Regions from separate parts of the Bradyrhizobium sp. MI1.10 genome, predicted to be linked through region 2. Evidence: predicted binding sites of a transcription regulator. Region 2 holds the regulator's gene; the other holds the start of a gene.

Region 1 (9,107 bases), on a different contig from region 2:
GCCGAAGAACAGGATCAGTGTCAGCGGATTGAAGCCCTTGTCGAGATTTGGCCGCGAGGCCGGCTGGATCGGCGCGGGATCGGCTACCGCGCGGTCGAATGCAACATCGGTCATGTCTGGACGCCCCTTAACTTTCTGTAAGGGCTATTGTCCCCGATGGATTTGAAGGCTGGATGACAGGCGGCGCCTGAAAGCCGTTTTCCCGCCAGTATTCAGGCGGCGCGCGCGGCTTTCTTCTGTAAGCCGGCGGCGATCTTCAAATCTTCGACAAAGCGGTGATATTCCAGCAGTTTGGCCTCCGGATCGGGCAACCGCAGCAAATAGGACGGGTGCACCGTCACCAGCGCCTTGCGGCCGTCGGGCAGGTCTATGAGCCGGCCGCGGTTCTTTCCGATCGGGGTGATTTTGCCGAACACGCTCTGCGCGGCGGTCGCGCCCATCGCGACGATGAGATCGGGCTGGATAACGGAGACCTCCCGCTCATACCACTGTCGGCAGGCCTTTATCTCCGGCGTATTCGGCTTTTGATGCAGACGGATCTTGCCGCGCGGCACGAATTTGAAGTGCTTCACCGCGTTGGTGACATAGACCTTCTTGCGGTCGACGCCGGCCTCCTGCAGCGCCCGGTCGAGCATCTGGCCGGCCGGACCGACAAAGGGATGGCCGGCGAGGTCTTCCTTGTCGCCGGGCTGTTCGCCGACCAGCATGATATTGGCGGACTTCGGGCCTTCGCCGAACACGGTCTGGGTCGCGTCCTTGTAGAGATGGCAGGCGCGGCAATGGGCGGCCTCCTCGCGGAGCGCTTCGAGATCGTCGGTGGCGGTCTTGCGTTTCATCGGAGCCTCCGGCCGCTTTTGAGGCTTGTGCGGATCGGTTGCGGCATTGGCGATCATGGCGCCGGTCATGCGTTCGGCGTCCTCAATCAGGGGCTTAATGATCGAAGCCTCGGGCAGGTTCCTCCAATATTTCTTCGGCATCTCCGTTTGCATCGCCTTCACCTTCAGGCGGGCCGGATTGAAGATGCTGGCGTAGTAGCGCCGCCAGGTTTCCTCCAGCCGGTCTTCGCTCGGCGCCTCGCTCTTGCTGACGCCTGATGTGAAGGAGAGAGCGTGGCCATCCCAATGCGCGCACAAATCCGGCGTCAGGATCGACCAGGGCATGTCGGCAAAGCGCTTGGCGAAGAACGGCGCGGCGAGCTCGACGATGTGATGCTCCGGCTCGAACCACGCAACGTAGTGCGCTTCGCGTTCCCTGCCGATCTCGCGGAAGCGCACGAAGGCATGCATCTTGTGCTCGTCGCGGTAGACCGCCTTTGCCATGGCCGTGACTTGCGCGACATCGGGATCGGTCGCGACCTCGATGAGGTCGTGATTGTCCTTCAGCCGAAACAGCAGGCGATAGAGGATCGCGAAACGCTCGGGATCGCGATGCAGGATCGCGGCCTTGGCGAGCTCGACGAATCTTGCAGGCACGTTGAAGGTGCCATCGGCACCGGCCGGCTGCGGAGACGGCGAGGGCGGCGCGAACAGCTCCGCTTCGCCGCCCCGCACGGCCCAGGTGATGTCGCCCGGCTTCATTTGATGAAGCACGAGGCTACGCGCGGCTTTGCGCCAGCCATCGAAATCGGTTTCGTTGTCGAGGATGATGTACTGCATCAGAAGCCAAATCCCAGTTGTGTTGCCGGCTTGAACCGTTCGATCAGCCGTGCCTCGTCGAGGCGGTGCGGCGCGGGCCGGTGATCGCTGAGGACGATGAACGGCAGCGCCTTGTTGCGGGGCACGTGCAGCCGCGCGAGGTCGGCGACGCGGATCGTGGTCGTGCGGCGCGCCGCGATGATGCGCTCGACCGCCTTGGTGCCGAAGCCCGGCACGCGCAACAATTCCTCGCGGCTGGCGCGGTTGACATCGAGCGGGAAGCGGTCGCGGTGACGCAGCGCCCAGGCGAGCTTTGGATCGATGTCGAGCGGCAGCATCGCGCTGTCGTCGACGATCTCGCCGACGTCGAAGCCGTAGAACCGCATCAGCCAATCGGCCTGGTAGAGACGGTGCTCGCGCAGCAAGGGTGGCGCGCGCAGAGGCAGCGCGCGGCTGGCATCGGGGATGGGGCTGAACGCGGAATAATAGACGCGCCTCAGCCTGTATGAACCGTAGAGATTGGCACTGGTGTGGAGGATGGTGTGGTCGGAAGCCGCGTCGGCGCCGACGATCATCTGCGTGCTTTGGCCGGCCGGCGCGAAGCGTTGCGGCTTGGCTTTCGTCTTCGCGCTGCGGCTTTCCTCGGCCTCGTCCAGCTTCAGCCGCAGCCGGCCCATGGTACGGCGGATCGCGCGCACGTCCTTCTCGGGCGCGAATTGCTGTAGGCTCGTCTCCTGCGGCATCTCGATGTTGATGGAGAGACGGTCGGCATATTTGCCGGCCTCGGAGATCAATGCATCGTCGGCCTCGGGAATAGTCTTGAGATGGATGTAGCCACGGAAGTGATGCTCCTCGCGCAGTTTTCGCGCGACGCTCACCACCTGCTCCATGGTGTAGTCGGGGTTGCGGATGATCCCGGAGGAGAGAAACAGTCCTTCGATGTAATTGCGCCGGTAGAAGTCGAGCGTCAGCTTGATCACTTCGTCGATGGTGAAGCGGGCACGTGGCACGTTGGAGGAGGCGCGGTTGACGCAATAGAGGCAGTCGTAATTGCAGGCGTTGGTCAGCAGCACCTTGAGCAGCGAGATACAGCGGCCGTCCGGCGCGTAGGAATGGCAGATACCCATGCCGGGCGCGGTCGAGCCCATGCCCTTGCCGTCGCTGGAATCCCGCCTCTCGGTGCCGCTGGAGGCGCACGACGCGTCGTATTTGGCGGCATCCGCCAGAATCTCCAGCTTGCGTTGTACGTCCATGGTGGGATCCCCTTGATTCAGCTGACGAATCCGGATGAGCACCAATTCGATTGACTCCTCCGACCTCGTTAGCTTTATATTAGAACATATCATGAACAAATGAGCCAGCCGGTGGTTCTTATTTTTGAGAACCTCGGCAATCACTCTGAAGGAGCGGCGGGCATGAGCGGCGCACGCATCAGCGCGCTTGCGACCTTGCGCAGCCAGATCGAGCGCATCGAGACCGCGGAGGTCGTGCATCAGCACGACCGCGTCGCGCTCGGCCATAGCGAGGTGGACAGCGCGCTGCAGGGCGGGCTCGCGCGCGCGGCGATCCACGAGGTGTTTTGCGAGGGCCGTCAGGGCGCGGCCGCGACGGGGTTTGTCACTGGACTTGCGGGGCGCGTGAGTGCGCGCAAACCGCTGCTGTGGGTGCGACAGGATTTTTCGGAAATTGAAACAGGCGCGCTGTCGATGAGCGGGTTCGCCGAGCTCGGCCTCGATCCGCGCTGCGTGGTGATGGTGCGCGCGGCAGAAGTGGAGAGCGCGTTGCGCACCTCGGCCGATGCGCTCGCCTGCGATGCGCTCGGTGCGGTCGTGCTCGAACTCTGGGGCGAGACGCGGCAGTTCGATCTGGTGGCGAGCCGCAAGCTGACGTTGGCCGCGCAAGGCTCCGGCGTCACCGGCCTCTTGCTGCGGATGGCCGCGCAGCCGCTGCCCTCGACCGCGGAGACACGATGGATGCTGCGCGCGGCGCATTCGCCGCCGGGCTCGATGTGGAGCGCCTGGGGCGCGCCGCGCTTCGATGCCGAGCTGTTGCGCAATCGTCATGGCCCGTGTGGCCGGTGGATCATGGAATGGAAATGTGATGAGTGCCAGTTCAGTGAACCGTCGGCGTATCCTCAGCCTGTGGCTGCCGCGCCTGCCGATCGACCGGATTCAACGGTTCCTTGGCAGCGCCGCGCAGGATGAGCCGAGCATCGTCGTCATCAAGGACGCCAATGCGCTGGTGATCCATGCGCTTGACGATGCGGCGTCGCGGCTCGGTTTGCATATTGGCCAACCCCTGGCCAATGCGCGGGCGATGTGCCCGGACTTGCGGGTGTTCGACGCCGATGTCGTGGCTGATGCGAAGACACTCGGCGACATCGCCGACTGGTGCGACCGCTTCACGCCGCTGGTGGCGCTCGATCCGCCGCATGGGCTGTTCCTCGATATCACCGGCTGCGCGCATCTGTTCGGCGGCGAGGCCGCACTGTTGCAGATGCTGGTCCGTGCGCTCGACCGACAGGGCTTTGTCGTCAGTGCGGCGATCGCGGGCACCTCGGTCTGCGCACGGACCCTGACGCGGCAGACGACAGGCGCCATCGTCGCCGATGGGGGCGAGGCGGAGGCGATCAGCCGGCTGCCGGTGTCCGCGCTGGGTGCGGGCGAGGCCATCACCGCCGGCCTGCGCCGTGCCGGTCTGAAAAGCATCGGCGATGTCGCCTCGCGTGCACCGGGCGAGATCACGGCGCGGTTCGGCGCGCGGTTCTCCACGCTGCTCGCGCATGCGCTGGGGCAGGGCGATGCGCCGATCAATCCACGAAAGCCGCTGCCCGATTACATCGTGGAGAAACGCTTTGCTGAGCCGATCGCGACCGACACCATGATCGCGATGACGCTGTCGCGCCTGGCGGACACGTTGATCGCGTCGATGGAGAAGCAGGGCAAGGGCGCGCGCCGGCTTGAGGCCACCTTCTTCCGTACCGACGGCGCAGTGCGTGCGATCATGGTCGAGACCGGACGTCCCGTGACGCGGAGCGCGGTCGTCGACCGGCTGTTCCGCGAGCGTCTCGATGCACTCGCCGATCCGCTCGATCCCGGCTTCGGCTTCGACATGGTGCGGCTGTCGGCAAGCCGCACCGAGATCGTGGTGCAGGAGCAGCGCGATCTCGATGCCCATGTCCACGACAATGACGAGCTTGCTGCGCTGATCGACCGCATCGCCGCGCGCATCGGCGGAAAGCGCGTCGTCGTGCACCTGCCTGAGGATACCCATATCCCCGAATGTGCGGTGCTGGCGGCGCCTGCCCAGCATCATCTCGCCGTGGCCATGCAGGCCGAATGGCCCGCGCGCACTGAAAGTGAGCCGCCGCTGCGTCCGTTGCGGCTGTTCGACAAGCCTGAGCCGATCAATGTGCCGTTCGCGACCGTGCCCGACGGCCCGCCGCATCAATTCACCTGGCGCCGCGCGCAGCATGCGGTGGTGCGGGTGGAAGGCCCCGAGCGCATCGCCATGGAATGGTGGCGGCAGGACGGCAAGCAACTGACGCGGGATTATTTCCGTATCGAGGATGCCGAAGGCCTGCGCTTCTGGATCTTTCGCGATGGTCTTTACGAGGGGGAGTGCTTCGACGGCGACGGCAAGCCCGTTCCTCCCGGTTGGTATGTGCACGGTCTCTTCGCATGACTACGCCAGCTTATGCCGAGATCGGCATCACCACGAATTTTTCCTTCCTGCGCGGCGGCTCGGATCCGCGCGCCTATGTGCATCAGGCCAGCAAACTCGGCATTCCCGTGATCGGCATCGCCGACCACAACACGCTCGCCGGCGTGGTGCGCGCCTACAAGGAGCTCGACAATGACGAGGTGCTGCACAAGCCAAAACTTCTGATCGGCGCGCGCATCGTCTTCATCGATGGTACGCCCGATATCCTGGTCTATCCGCGCGACCGCGCCGCCTACGGCCGGCTGTGCCAGCTCCTCACCAGGGGCAAGCGCGGCGACGACATCACTCGGATCGCGAAGGGCGAATGCCATCTCACCTTCGCTGATCTCCTTGCGTTTTCCGAAGGCCAGCTCCTGATCCTGACGCTGCCGCATCGCTTCGATGCAGCGCAAGCGCAGGACATCCTCGCCAAGCTGAAGGCAAGTCGGGCCGAGGGCGTGTGGCTGGCGGCGAGCCTGGTCTATCGCGGCGACGACCGCCGTCGCCTCGCGCAGCTCGATGATCTCGCCTCAAAAGCAAAAGTGCCGCTGCTTGCGACCAACGAGGTGCTCTATCACCACCCCGCGCGCCGTCCCCTCCAGGACGTGCTGACCTGCATCCGGGAAAAAACCACGATCGAGGCGGTCGGCCGCAAGCTGGAAGGCAATGCCGAGCGGTTTCTGAAGACGCCCAGGGAGATGGCGCGGCTATTCCGCGATTTCCCTGAGGCTGTCGCGGAGACCATTCGCTTTGCGGACAAGATCACCTTCTCGCTCGACCAGCTCAAATATCAGTATCCGGACGAGCCGGTGCCGCGGGGCAAGACCGCGCAAGGGCATCTGGAGGATCTGACCTGGGCCGGTGTCGACAAATATTTTGGCGGCAAGATCGACGACAAGCTGCGCGCCACCCTGAAGAAAGAACTCGCGCTGATCGCCGAACTGAAATACGCACATTACTTTCTCACCGTGCACGACATCGTGCATTACGCGCGCAGCCAGAACATTTTGTGCCAGGGGCGGGGATCGGCGGCGAATTCGGCGGTCTGCTACGTGCTCGGCATCACCTCGGTCGACCCGACCAAGGTCGATCTGCTGTTCGAGCGATTCATCTCCAAGGAACGGCTGGAGCCGCCCGACATCGACGTCGATTTCGAGCATTCGCGGCGCGAGGAGGTGATGCAATATGTCTATCGGCGTTACGGCCGCCATCGCGCCGCGATCATCGCCACCGTCATTCATTATCGCCCGCGCAGCGCCATCCGCGACGTCGGCAAGGCGCTGGGCCTAACCGAGGACGTCACCGCGGCCCTCGCCGATACGGTGTGGGGAAGCTGGGGCAAGGGCCTCAACGACATGCAGGTCAGGCAGGCCGGCCTCGATCCGCAAAATTCCATGATCAACCTCGCGGTCGAGCTCGCGACCGAGTTGATCGAATTCCCGCGTCATCTGTCCCAACATGTCGGCGGCTATGTGCTCACGCAAGACCGGCTCGACACCTATGTGCCGATCGGCAATGCGGCGATGGATGATCGCACCTTCATCGAATGGGACAAGGACGATGTCGACGCGCTCAGCATGATGAAGGTCGACGTGCTCGCGCTGGGCATGCTGACTTGCATCCGCAAGTGCTTTGATCTGATCGAGCAGCACAAGGGCGAACGCTGGATGCTGGCGAGCGTCCCGCAGGATGATTCCAAAGTCTACGACATGCTGTGCGATGGGGAGTCGCTCGGCGTGTTCCAGGTCGAGAGCCGCGCCCAGATGAACATGCTGCCGCGCCTGAAGCCGCGGACCTTCTACGATCTCGTCATTGAGGTCGCGATCGTGCGGCCGGGACCGATCCAGGGCGACATGGTGCATCCGTATTTGCGGCGGCGGAACGGCCTGGAAAAAGTGAGTTATCCGTCGCCGTCACCGGATCATGGCGACAAGGACGAACTTTACAATGTGCTGCACAAAACATTGGGCGTGCCGCTGTTCCAGGAGCAAGCGATGCGCATCGCGATCGAGGCGGCAAAATTCACCTCCGAGGAAGCCAACGGCCTGCGCCGCTCCATGGCGACCTTCCGCAATGTCGGCACCATCGGCCAATACGAGGAGAAGCTGATCGGCAACATGGTCGCGCGCGGCTACGATCCGAACTTCGCCAGGAGCTGCTTCGACCAGATCAAGGGCTTTGGCTCCTACGGTTTTCCGGAGAGCCATGCCGCAAGCTTCGCGCAACTCGTCTACATATCTTCATGGTTGAAATATCATCATCCCGATGCCTTCTGCTGTGGTCTGCTGAACTCGCAGCCGATGGGCTTCTACGCGCCGGCGCAGATCGTCGGCGATGCCCGCAAGAACGGCGTCGAGGTGCGCGAGATCGATGTGTCCTACAGTTTTGCGCAGAGCACGCTGGAGCAGGGAAATGGCGGGTATTGCGCGGTACGTCTCGGCTTCCGCCAGATCGACGGTTTCCACTGGCTGGACGAGGATGAGGAAAGGCTGAAAAGAGCCGCGTCCCGGAATGACCATGTGGAGAGAGCGCCCGACTGGGCCGACCGCATCGTCGTCGCCCGCAACCGCCGGCCCTTCACCTCGCTGGAAGACTTCGCCCGCGACACCGGACTGCCCAAGCGCGCGCTGATCCTGCTCGCCGATGCCGACGCCTTCCGCTCGCTCCGGCTCGACCGCCGCGAGGCGCTGTGGCAGGTGCGGCGCCTGCCCGACGATGTGCCGCTGCCGCTGTTCGAGGTGGCTACCGCGCGCGAGCAGCCGGACGAGCACGCCAGGCCGTTGCCGGTGATGCCGCGCGCCGAACAGGTGGTCGCGGACTACCAAACCATTCGCCTTTCGCTCAAAGGCCATCCGATGGAATTTTTGCGCGAGATGTTTACGCGCGAGCGCATCATCGCCTGCAAGGACATCAATCATGACAACGAGCGGCGCCGCGTTCGCTGTGCCGGCGTCGTTCTGGTACGACAGCGGCCGGGCAGCGCCAGCGGCGTCGTGTTCATGACACTGGAGGACGAAACCGGCATCGCCAATGTCGTGGTGTGGCCGAAGATCATGGAGCAGTACCGGAAAGAGGTGATGGGCGCACGTCTCATCCTGGTCGAAGGCTACATCCAGAGCAGCCCAGAAAAGGTGACGCATCTGATCGCACAGCGCATGATCGATCGCTCGCACGATCTGGTCGGCCTTGCCAACGATGCCTTGACCCGCAAGCATCCGGTGCCGGCAGGCGCCACCGTGGTCGAACCGCTCAATGACGATCCCCGCGCCCACACGGATGCGCCCGCGCAAAAACTTCGCCACCCCCGCAACGTCCGCATCCTGCCGCCGTCGCGGGATTTTCATTAAGAATGTAGCGCTCTCTGCTGCCACGAGATTGTTGCGACGAGTGCGCGTCACACTCTCGGTGTCATACCCCGCGGAGGCGGGGTCCAGTACGCCGCGGCTTCACGATTCAACTTCTGTCGCATCGGAATACTGGATCGCCCGGTCAAGCCGGGCGATCCAGCGTGGCCTCAAAAATTCACCCGGTTCGAGATCGCGCCGTCCACCACCAGATTGGAGCCCGTGGTGAACCCCGACACCGGGCTCGCCAGAAATACCGCCGCGCTCGCGATCTCCTGTGGCGTGGCCATGCGGCCGGTGGGGTTACGCTTCATCGCATCATTGTAACGCTCGGGCATGTTCTGCTCGATGGTATTCCAGACGCCGCCCTTGAAATAGACCGTGCCAGGCGAGACCACGTTGACGCGGATCTTCTTCTTCGCATATT
Region 2 (9,107 bases):
GCCATCGCGCTCCTGCTTGGCGCGGCTCTGTTGCGGCGGAGCCGGCTGTTCGCCCCGGCCATCATGATCGCGGCGGTCGCGGCCGGCTTTGCCGTCGCGACCTGGAAGACGGCGCGCATCGCTCACCCGGTGCTGGCAAAGTCGCTCTATTCGGTATCGTTGTCGGGCTTCGTCGAAGCCCGCGACATCCGCGAGCGTACCGACAGGTTCGTGCTGCGCGTCACCGCGATGGAGGCGCAGCGCAGCGACGTCAGGCTCGAGCGCGTGCGCCTGTCGGTCCGCAAGGGCACGGCGCCGGAGGTCGGCAGTTTCGTTCAGCTGAAGGCGCGGCTGATGCCGCCGCTCGCGCCGGTGCGGCCCGGCAGCTACGACTTTTCGCGTGACATGTTCTTCCAGGGCATCGGCGCCTCCGGCTTCGCGATGGGCGCAATCACGGTGGCGGCGCCGCCTGAGACCGCCGGCTTGCGGCTGCGTTACGCGGCCTTCATGCAAGGCCTGCGCGATGCGATCGATGCCCGCATCCGGGCGACGCTCGACGGCGACAACCGGGCGATCGCGACCGCGCTGCTCACCGGGCGGCGCGATGCGATCACCACGCCCGTCAACGACGCGATGTTCATCTCCGGCCTCGGCCACGTGCTCTCGATCTCCGGTTATCACATGGCGGTCGTTGCCGGTGTCGTGTTCTTCGCGGTGCGCGCGCTGCTCGCTCTGATCCCCAGACTGGCGGCCGGCTTCGCCATCAAGAAATGGTCGGCCGCCGCCGCGCTGGTCGCCGCTGCGTTCTACCTGCTGCTGTCAGGCGCGGAGGTCGCGACGCAAAGGTCGTTCTTCATGACCGCGGTAGTGCTGATCGCGGTGATGGTCGATCGCCGCGCCATCACCTTCCGCACGCTTGCTGTCGCCGCGCTGATCGTGCTCGCGGTCGCGCCGGAAGCGCTGGTGCATCCGAGCTTCCAGATGTCGTTTGCAGCAACGCTCGGGCTGGTGGCGCTGGTGCAGATCGGCATGCCGAATTTGTTTGCCTCGCCGGACCATTCGGCGACTGCACGCATTGCGATGTGGGGCGGCCGCGAGATCGCGATGCTGTTCATGGCTTCGCTGATTGCGGGACTTGCGACCACACCCTACGCCGCTTTCCACTTCCACCGTGTCACGCCGTTCGGCGTGCTCGCCAATCTCGGCGCGATGCCGGTGGTCTCGGCGCTGGTGATGCCGGCGGGGCTGTTGGGGCTGCTTGCTGCACCGTTCGGGCTGGACAGCGTGTTCTGGTGGCTGATGGGGATCGGCATCGACTGGATGGTCGCGGTCTCGCGCTGGGTCGCAGCATTGCCGGGTGCCGTCGGCCGCATCGCGGCGTTCGGGATCGGGCCGCTGATCGCGGCGAGCCTGGGAATCATCGTGCTGGGCTTGTTGCGGACGCCGCTGCGCTGGTCCGGCGCCCTGGTGCTGCTGGCAGCGATCCTGTGGGGACTGTCGGCGCGGCAGCCCGACATCCTGATCGCCGGGGATGGCGCGAGCGTCGCGGTGCGGGGCAAGGACGGATATCTGCACCTGATCAGGACCAGCAAGGACAGCTTTCTGCTCAAGGAATGGCTCGCTGCCGACGCCGATCCGCGCGATGCCGGCAGAGCCTCGCTGGCTGATGGCGTGTCCTGTGACGAATCCGGCTGCGTGACGCCACTGATCGACGGGAGGCTGGTCGCGCTGGCACTGCGGGTCGACGCTCTCGCCGACGATTGCAGTCGGGCCGCGCTGGTGGTGACGACGCGTCCCGCGCCGCCCGATTGCGCGGCGATGGTGGTCGATCGGCAGCGGCTCGCCAGCCAGAGCGCACTGGCGCTGACGCAGCGTGGTGACGGATTTGTGGTTCAGGCGGTGAGGGCGAGAGGCACGAGCCGCCCCTGGTTGCCGGTCGGCGCCGGCGAGGGTGATTTCGACGGCAGCCTTGCGCCGAAGGCGACCGCGCCCCGCATCAAGGACGCAACGCCGGCGGAGACCGACTTGCAGGCCGACGATTGATCTGATGGTGCGGAGCAACGCAGCGGGTCGGTGCGTCCGCTCGGATTCGCTGGCGCAAACCACACCATCTCGCCGGCCACGGCCGGCGATGGCAATTCAATCCTGACCTCCGACCTCGTAGCCGGAGGGCGGCTGTTTCAGCCGATCGGCAGGTGCGTGACGGTCGGCTGCCTGTCGGCGATGATCTGCGCCTTGTGCTCGCGCTCGATGACCGACTGGGTCACAGGCAGTTGCAGCACGGTCGCGCGCTGGCCTTCGACGAGCTGCGTCACCAGCACAAATTTGCCGTCGGGGAATTCGATCGCGTCATGATGGCGGTCGGGAACGTGCGGATCGATCTTGCCGAACTTGCCCACGCGGGAATTGATGGTCCGCGTCCAGATCCAGCGATTGTCGTAGCGGACGTCGTCTGCGAAGGCGAGCTCCGTTCCCGGCAGCAGGCAGACGGCAACAGACGGATCGGCTGCGGAGGCGAAGCCGCGCGTCGAGGTGCCGCGGAAATTTGTCGTGACGATCGTCTCGCCGACTTCGGCGGGGCGCGACGCGACGGCATGCAGGCTGTAGTCACACATCGGGTGCTCCTCATGCTGGGATAGCAACCCACGTCTCTTATCGAGGCGCAGGCCTCTATCAGAGTTGAAGCACGAAAGCTCTGCTCGGTTGTGGGCAAATCTGCGGCTGGTTTCCGCAAGCCGCGATCACATTATCTTTCCCGAATTCAATAGGAACAAAGAGAGTTGCGATGCATTCGGGAGGCGCATGCGCGAATATTGCCGGCTGGTGCAACGACCTCGATCGCTGCTCGCTGTTTCCTCGCACACTCGAGCCGCGAAGCGGTGCTGTTTCGGTGCTGCTTCTTGGGCGTCGCGAGTAGCCAGCGCCGGAGCAGGGGCCGGATAGTCTGTGCAGAACCAGAAAGACTATCCAGCCGGAGCGGACGATGATCCGCTCCAATCTCTGACCGGCGATGCCGATCGGAAGCGCGCGAGGCGCCAACTTCTCCAGGTATCAAGTACGTCCGGTATCAGTACTTCCGGTAAAGCCCGATCAGCTTGCCCTGAATCTTCACCCGATTGGGCGGCAGGATGCGGACCTCATAGGCAGCGTTGGCGGGCTCGAGCGCGATCGAGGCGCCGCGACGGCGGAAGCGCTTCAGCGTCGCTTCCTCGTCGTCGATCAGCGCCACCACGATGTCGCCGGTATCGGCGCTCTCGTTGCGCTGAATCAGCGCCATGTCGCCGTCAAGGATGCCGGCATCAACCATGGAATCACCGCGCACTTCCAGCGCGTAATGTTCGCCCGAGCCGAGCATGTCGGGCGGTACGCTGATGGTGTGGCTGCGTGTCTGCAACGCCTCGATCGGCGTGCCGGCCGCGATGCGGCCCATCACCGGTACCGCCACGGGGCGTTCGCCCTCGTCCGCGGGCAGGCTGGAGCCCGCACGCACCTTGCCGAGATTGCCCTCGATGACGCTGGGGGTGAAGCCGCGGCGGCTGCCGGCGGCTGCCTGGAGCTCCGGCAGCTTGATGACTTCAATCGCACGGGCGCGGTTGGGCAGGCGTCGGATGAAGCCACGCTCCTCGAGCGCCGTGATCAGGCGATGGATGCCCGACTTCGAGCGCAGATCGAGCGCATCCTTCATCTCGTCGAAGGAGGGCGGCACGCCGCTTTCCTTCAGACGTTCACTGATGAACCGCAGAAGCTCGTATTGTTTGCGCGTTAACATCTCGACCAAAGTCCCCCGGTTGATGTCGTCCGATTCCGAGACGCAGAATTCGGCAATAAGCCGCTACATGCTCGAAACAAATCATGAACGGACACTATATGTTCGATACATGTTCCGCAACTGCTTAATTTACCGTGAACAGAGCAAAGTTCGCGGAACGCGCGTTGCGGGGTGCTCAGACGGGGAGCCGCAACACTTCGCAAGCCGTGCCGGCTTCGGCCTTCGGCGCGAATGGTGCGCGCACGAGAAGTACCTGTGCTGCAGCGAGATTCGCAAGCAGCGAAGAGTCCTGATGATTGACGGGAAGAACGACGCGTGTGCCATCGTCACGCTCCTCCAGATGCGCGCGCAGATAGTCCTCGCGCTGGTCGTTGGCGCCGACGCCGCGGCCGAGCACGGCGCGTTCGCGGCGATGGTGAATCACTGAACGGCCCGACAGGGCGCGAATCAGCGGCACCATGAACAGGAAAGCGCACACGTAGGACGACACGGGATTGCCCGGCAGGCCGATCACACCCATTGCGCCGAGTCGCCCGTGCATCATCGGCTTGCCTGGCCGCATCGCGATCTTCCAGAACGCCATCGCGATGCCTTCGTCCCGCAGTGCCTGCTGGACCAGATCGTGGTCGCCGACCGATGCGCCGCCGGTCGTGATCAGGATGTCGGCGCCGCTCTCGCGGGCGCGGCGGATGCCGGCGGTGGTCGCCTCCAGCGTGTCGGCGGCAATACCGAGGTCGATCGTCTCGGCGCCTTCGCTGCGGGCGAGCGCGTGCAGGGCGTAGCCGTTGGAATAGACGATCTGGCCGTGGCCTGGCGTGGTGCCTGGCATCACCAGCTCGTCGCCGGTGGCGAGAATCGCGACCTTTGGACGCCTGAAAACGACAAGGTGCGGATGATTCATCCCGGCAGCGAGCGCGAGGTCGCGCTCGGTGACACGGCTTCCCTTGCGCAGGAGCACGTCACCCTCGCGGAAATCGACGCCGGCGGGGCGGATGTGCCGACCGGCGATCGCGGCTTCCTTGATCATGATCCGCTTGCCGGCTGCGACCGTGTCCTCCTGGATCACGACGGCGTCCGCGCCACCGGGAACGACGCCGCCGGTGAAGATCCGTACGGCCTCGCCGGCGCCGATCGTCCCGGCGAACGGTCGGCCCGCCGCGACTTCGCCGACCACGGTGAGCTCCGAATCGATCGTCGCGGCATCGGCCGCGCGCACCGCGTAGCCGTCCATCGCCGACATCGCCTGCGGCGGCTGCGTGCGCCGCGCCGCGAGGTCACGCGCGAGCACGCGATGATGGGCCTCGTCGAGGGAAATCATTTCTTCCGGCAGCGGCTCTGCACCCGCCAGCACCGCGGCAAGCGCGTCGGAAACCGGCATCAAGGCCACGGCGAAAACTCCTGCTCGGCACGTTCGGGCGAATGTTCCGCACGTCTTCTAGCCGAGCGCGGGCGCAGAGGCAAAAACCGCTGAGCGGGCACAGTCATCCCGCCGCTTCACATTGTTCCGGAAGGCAGGATCAAGCGCGTCGCGGCATGATGCGAAGAACCTGACAAATCGGCAGGAGAGCGGCCATGGAAGCGACGAAAATCACGGCAAGGAAAATCACGGCAAGGCGAGAACGACGAGCGCCCCGGGCTGCATCGATCAGCTCCCTGCCTGCCCGGGAGTTACGTCGGGCGCCTTGGCTCCCTGGTCTTTGTCGGGCAGCGGATCGGCCTGGGATTTCAGGTCGGCGGCCTTGCTCACAAGCTTGGCGGAAAGGTCCGAATCTGAAGTTGTCCTGGCGAATTCAAGAAGAAGAGAGGCCTGCTTGGTGAGGTAGGTTTTGCCCAGCACGATGATGCATCCGTCCGTAGAAGTCCCAACGGACTCTAAGAGTCCGGAAGGCGGTATTCCGTTCCCGGAACTCTGTACAAAAATGCACAAAGTGATCGGGTTCCTCAATTTCTCAAAATTGGTCCCGGCGGGCGGTGCCGCCGTGGGTTTCGCGACACCGACTCCTCGTCAAATGCCCAATGCCTTCAATGCGTTCCCGACGTCACGCGGCGAGGTCACATGCACCGCCGTCAAGCCGCGCGCCCGCGCTCCCTCGATGTTTTCGGCAAGATCATCGAAGAACACGATGCGCCCGGCGGGCACGCCGATCGCCGCAACGACGTGGTCGAAGGCCTCCGCATCCGGTTTGCGCAAGCCGATGCTGGACGACAAATACAGCTCGCGGAAATGGCCGAGGAGGTCGGCATATTCCCTCGAGAAATGGTCCACGTGCGGCCGGTTGGTGTTGGAGAAAGCGTAGAGCGGCATCTGCTTCGCTGCCCGCGGCAGCAGCTCGGCGATGTCAGGCATTTCGCCGGCGAAGATCGCGTTCCAGCCTTCCAGGAACTGCGCGTCCGAAATGCCGATTCCGAGCGAGGCTCGCAATGAGGCGAAATAATCCTCATCGCTGATCTTCCCCATCTCGTGCAACCGATAGGCTTCGCTGTCCCGCACATAGCGCGCTACAATGGCTTCGGGCTTGCAGCCGGCATGTCCCGCCCAGCAGGCGATTGCCCTGGAGAAATCGATATCGAGCACCACGCGGCCGAGATCGAACAGGAGCGCATCCGCGCTGCCGGGAGAGAGCGATGTCACCTGCATCCTTTCACTCAGTATCGATATGGCTCGTGGTCGAACAGCGGAAACGCGCTGAACACACTCGGCGCGTTGGTTGCGGTCGCCTGGTGCAGGCAGGATTTGTCGAGCTCGGCGAACGACGTTGCACCCAAGAGGCCGAGGCAGCGCAGCACTTCGTCCTCGAGCAGCTCCAGCATGCGCGCCACGCCGGATTCGCCGGCCGCCGCCAGCGCCCAGCATTGTAGCCGGCCGATGCCGACCAGGTCGGCACCCGCCGCGATCGCCTTGACGATGTCGGTGCCGCGACAGACGCCGCCATCGACCATGATCTTGGCGCGGCCGTTCACGGCATCGACGATCTCGGGCAGCACATGCATGGCGCCGCGACCGTGATCGAGCTGACGGCCGCCATGGTTGGAGACGTAAATCCATTCGACGCCGTGATCGATCGCGATCAGCGCATCCTCTGGCGTCGCGATGCCCTTGAGGATCAGCGGGATCTTGAACTTGTCCTTGATCATCTTCACCGTCCGCCACTCCAGACCCTTCTGGTAATCGCCGCCGGTGGCGCGCAGGCGGCTCTCGCGAACGTAGCGCTTGGCGATGTCACGTTCGCGACGGCTGTAGTGAGCGGTGTCGACGGTCAGGCAGAAGGCGGCGTAGGCGTTCTTCTCGGCCCGGCTGACGACGTCGGCAACGAAGGCGTCGTCGCCGCGCACATAGAGCTGGTAGAGGCGCAGCGCGTCGGGCGCAGCTTCGGCGGTCTTCTCGAGGCCGGGCTCGGACACGGAACTGAGCATGTGCGCCGCACCGAAAGTGCCGCAGGCGCGTGCCACGCTCGCCGCACCATCCGGATCGAAGATCTCAAGCGCGCCGACGGGGGCGAGTACCACCGGCAGGCGCATCTTGCGGCCGAACTGCTCGACCGAGCCGGTGACCTTGCGGACATCGCGCAGCACGCGCGGGCGAAAGGCGATCTCGTCCAGTGCCATGCGGTTGCGACGCATCGTGGTCTCGGTCTCGGCCGCGCCGACGATATAATCCCAGGCATTCTGGTTGAGGTTGGCGCGGGCTTTCCGGACGAATTCATGCAGATTCTGGAACGGCTCGGTGCTGGCGCCGAGCTCGACGTTCCTTTCCGGTTGGATGCGGGGTGCTTCGTTCATTGTTATCCTCCCGAGAATTTGAAGCCTTCCCTCATCGCCTAACCCGTCCGGGGCGCCAAAACCATCCTAAAATGGCATGGCAGCGAGGCGTGGGCCGGCCGGCCGACCCCCGCTGCGCACCAACCGGGTCCTGCAACGTTGCCGAAAGTTTAGGTCCGGACGAAGGGATTTTTACGGTGTACCCGCCGGCGTGGCATCCCGGCCTTGAAGAAACCAGAATGGTATTGTGAGAAGCAGGCTGGATCGCCATTTGCATGGCGGCTCCCCAGCCCCACCGAACCGCGAAGCAAAAAGGCCAGCCTATCCATGCGGAAAACCCTGCTGTTTCCACTGGGCGCGCTCACCGGAGCGTGTCTGACCCTTCTGGTAGCCAGTCCGCACGGCGGCGTATGGGCGGCACGGGCGGCAGCGAGCGCGGATGACGCCTATTCCAAGCTCAATTTGTTCGGCGAAGTGTTCGAGCGGGTGAAGGCGAGCTACGTCGAGAAGCCTGACAATGCCAAGCTGATCGAAGGCGCGATCACCGGCATGGTGACCTCGCTCGATCCGCACTCGCGCTACATGAACGACAAGGCCTGGACCGAGATGCAGGAGACCACCTCCGGCGAGTTCGGCGGGCTCGGCATCGAGGTCACGATGGAGGACGGTCTCGTCAAGGTCGTCTCGCCGATCGACGACACGCCGGCGTCTAAAGCCGGCATCATGTCGGGCGACCTCATCAGCAAGATCGACGGCGATGCGGTGCAGGGCATGACGCTCGAGCAGGCCGTCAACAAGATGAAGGGGCCGGTCGAGACCCAGACCAAGCTCACGATCGTGCGCAAGGGCGCCGACGCCCCGCTCGACGTCGCGATCAAGCGCGAGATCATCCATGTGCGCCCGGTGCGCTTCCACGTCGAGAACGGCGACATCGGCTATATCCGCGTCACCTCGTTCAACGAGCAGACGACCGATGGCCTGAAGAAGGCGATCGCATCGATCTCCAAGGACGTTCCGCCGGAGAAGCTGGTCGGCTATGTGATGGACCTGCGCAACAATCCGGGCGGACTGCTCGATCAGGCCGTGTCGGTGTCGAGCGCGTTCCTGCAGCGTGGCGAGGTCGTCTCGACCCGCGGCCGCAATCCGGAAGAGACCCAGCGCTTCACGGCGCATGGAGGCGACCTCACCAAGGGCAAGCCGCTGGTGGTTCTCGTCAATGGCGGCTCGGCCTCGGCCTCGGAGATCGTGGCCGGCGCGCTGCATGACCACAAGCGCGCCACGCTGATCGGCACGCGCTCGTTCGGCAAGGGCTCGGTGCAGACCATCATTCCGCTCGGCACCGGCAACGGCGCGCTGGCGCTGACCACGGCGCGCTACTACACGCCCTCGGGCCGCTCGATCCAGGCCCAGGGCATCGCGCCCGACATCGAGATCCTCCAGGACGTGCCGGCCGAGCTGAAGGGCCGGATGGACACCATGGCGGAGTCCCAGATGCGCGGTCATCTCCAGGCAGCCGACGGCACCGAGCAGACCGGGTCGCAGTCCTATGTCCCGCCGGAAGCGAAAGACGACAAGGCCCTGCATACGGCCTACGACTTCC

What was found. The regulator LexA, encoded in region 2, represses DNA repair genes until DNA is damaged. The targets are predictions, from matches to a motif close to TGTTCNNNNTGTGTTCNG.
Region 1: a site for LexA is predicted at 2,968-2,985, ahead of AC0L3K_RS20030 (ImuA family protein). Genes of this name have one in related genera too.

What each region holds. Positions count from the first base shown of each region.
Region 1 is NZ_JBVVPN010000018.1:51,799-60,905, reverse strand. It holds gene AC0L3K_RS20045 (inorganic phosphate transporter) at 1-114, opposite strand, end outside; gene AC0L3K_RS20040 (UdgX family uracil-DNA binding protein) at 213-1,655, opposite strand; gene AC0L3K_RS20035 (putative DNA modification/repair radical SAM protein) at 1,655-2,887, opposite strand; gene AC0L3K_RS20030 (ImuA family protein) at 3,050-3,838, shown strand; gene AC0L3K_RS20025 (Y-family DNA polymerase) at 3,735-5,318, shown strand; gene AC0L3K_RS20020 (error-prone DNA polymerase) at 5,315-8,683, shown strand; gene AC0L3K_RS20015 (SDR family NAD(P)-dependent oxidoreductase) at 8,851-9,107, opposite strand, start outside.
Region 2 is NZ_JBVVPN010000002.1:261,022-270,128, forward strand. It holds partial or broken gene AC0L3K_RS03345 (ComEC/Rec2 family competence protein) at 1-2,022, shown strand, start outside; gene AC0L3K_RS03350 (hypothetical protein) at 2,160-2,594, opposite strand; gene lexA (transcriptional repressor LexA) at 3,047-3,748, opposite strand; gene AC0L3K_RS03360 (molybdopterin molybdotransferase MoeA) at 3,924-5,135, opposite strand; gene AC0L3K_RS03365 (hypothetical protein) at 5,394-5,585, opposite strand; gene AC0L3K_RS03370 (HAD family hydrolase) at 5,754-6,386, opposite strand; gene AC0L3K_RS03375 (alpha-hydroxy acid oxidase) at 6,395-7,528, opposite strand; gene AC0L3K_RS03380 (S41 family peptidase) at 7,835-9,107, shown strand, end outside.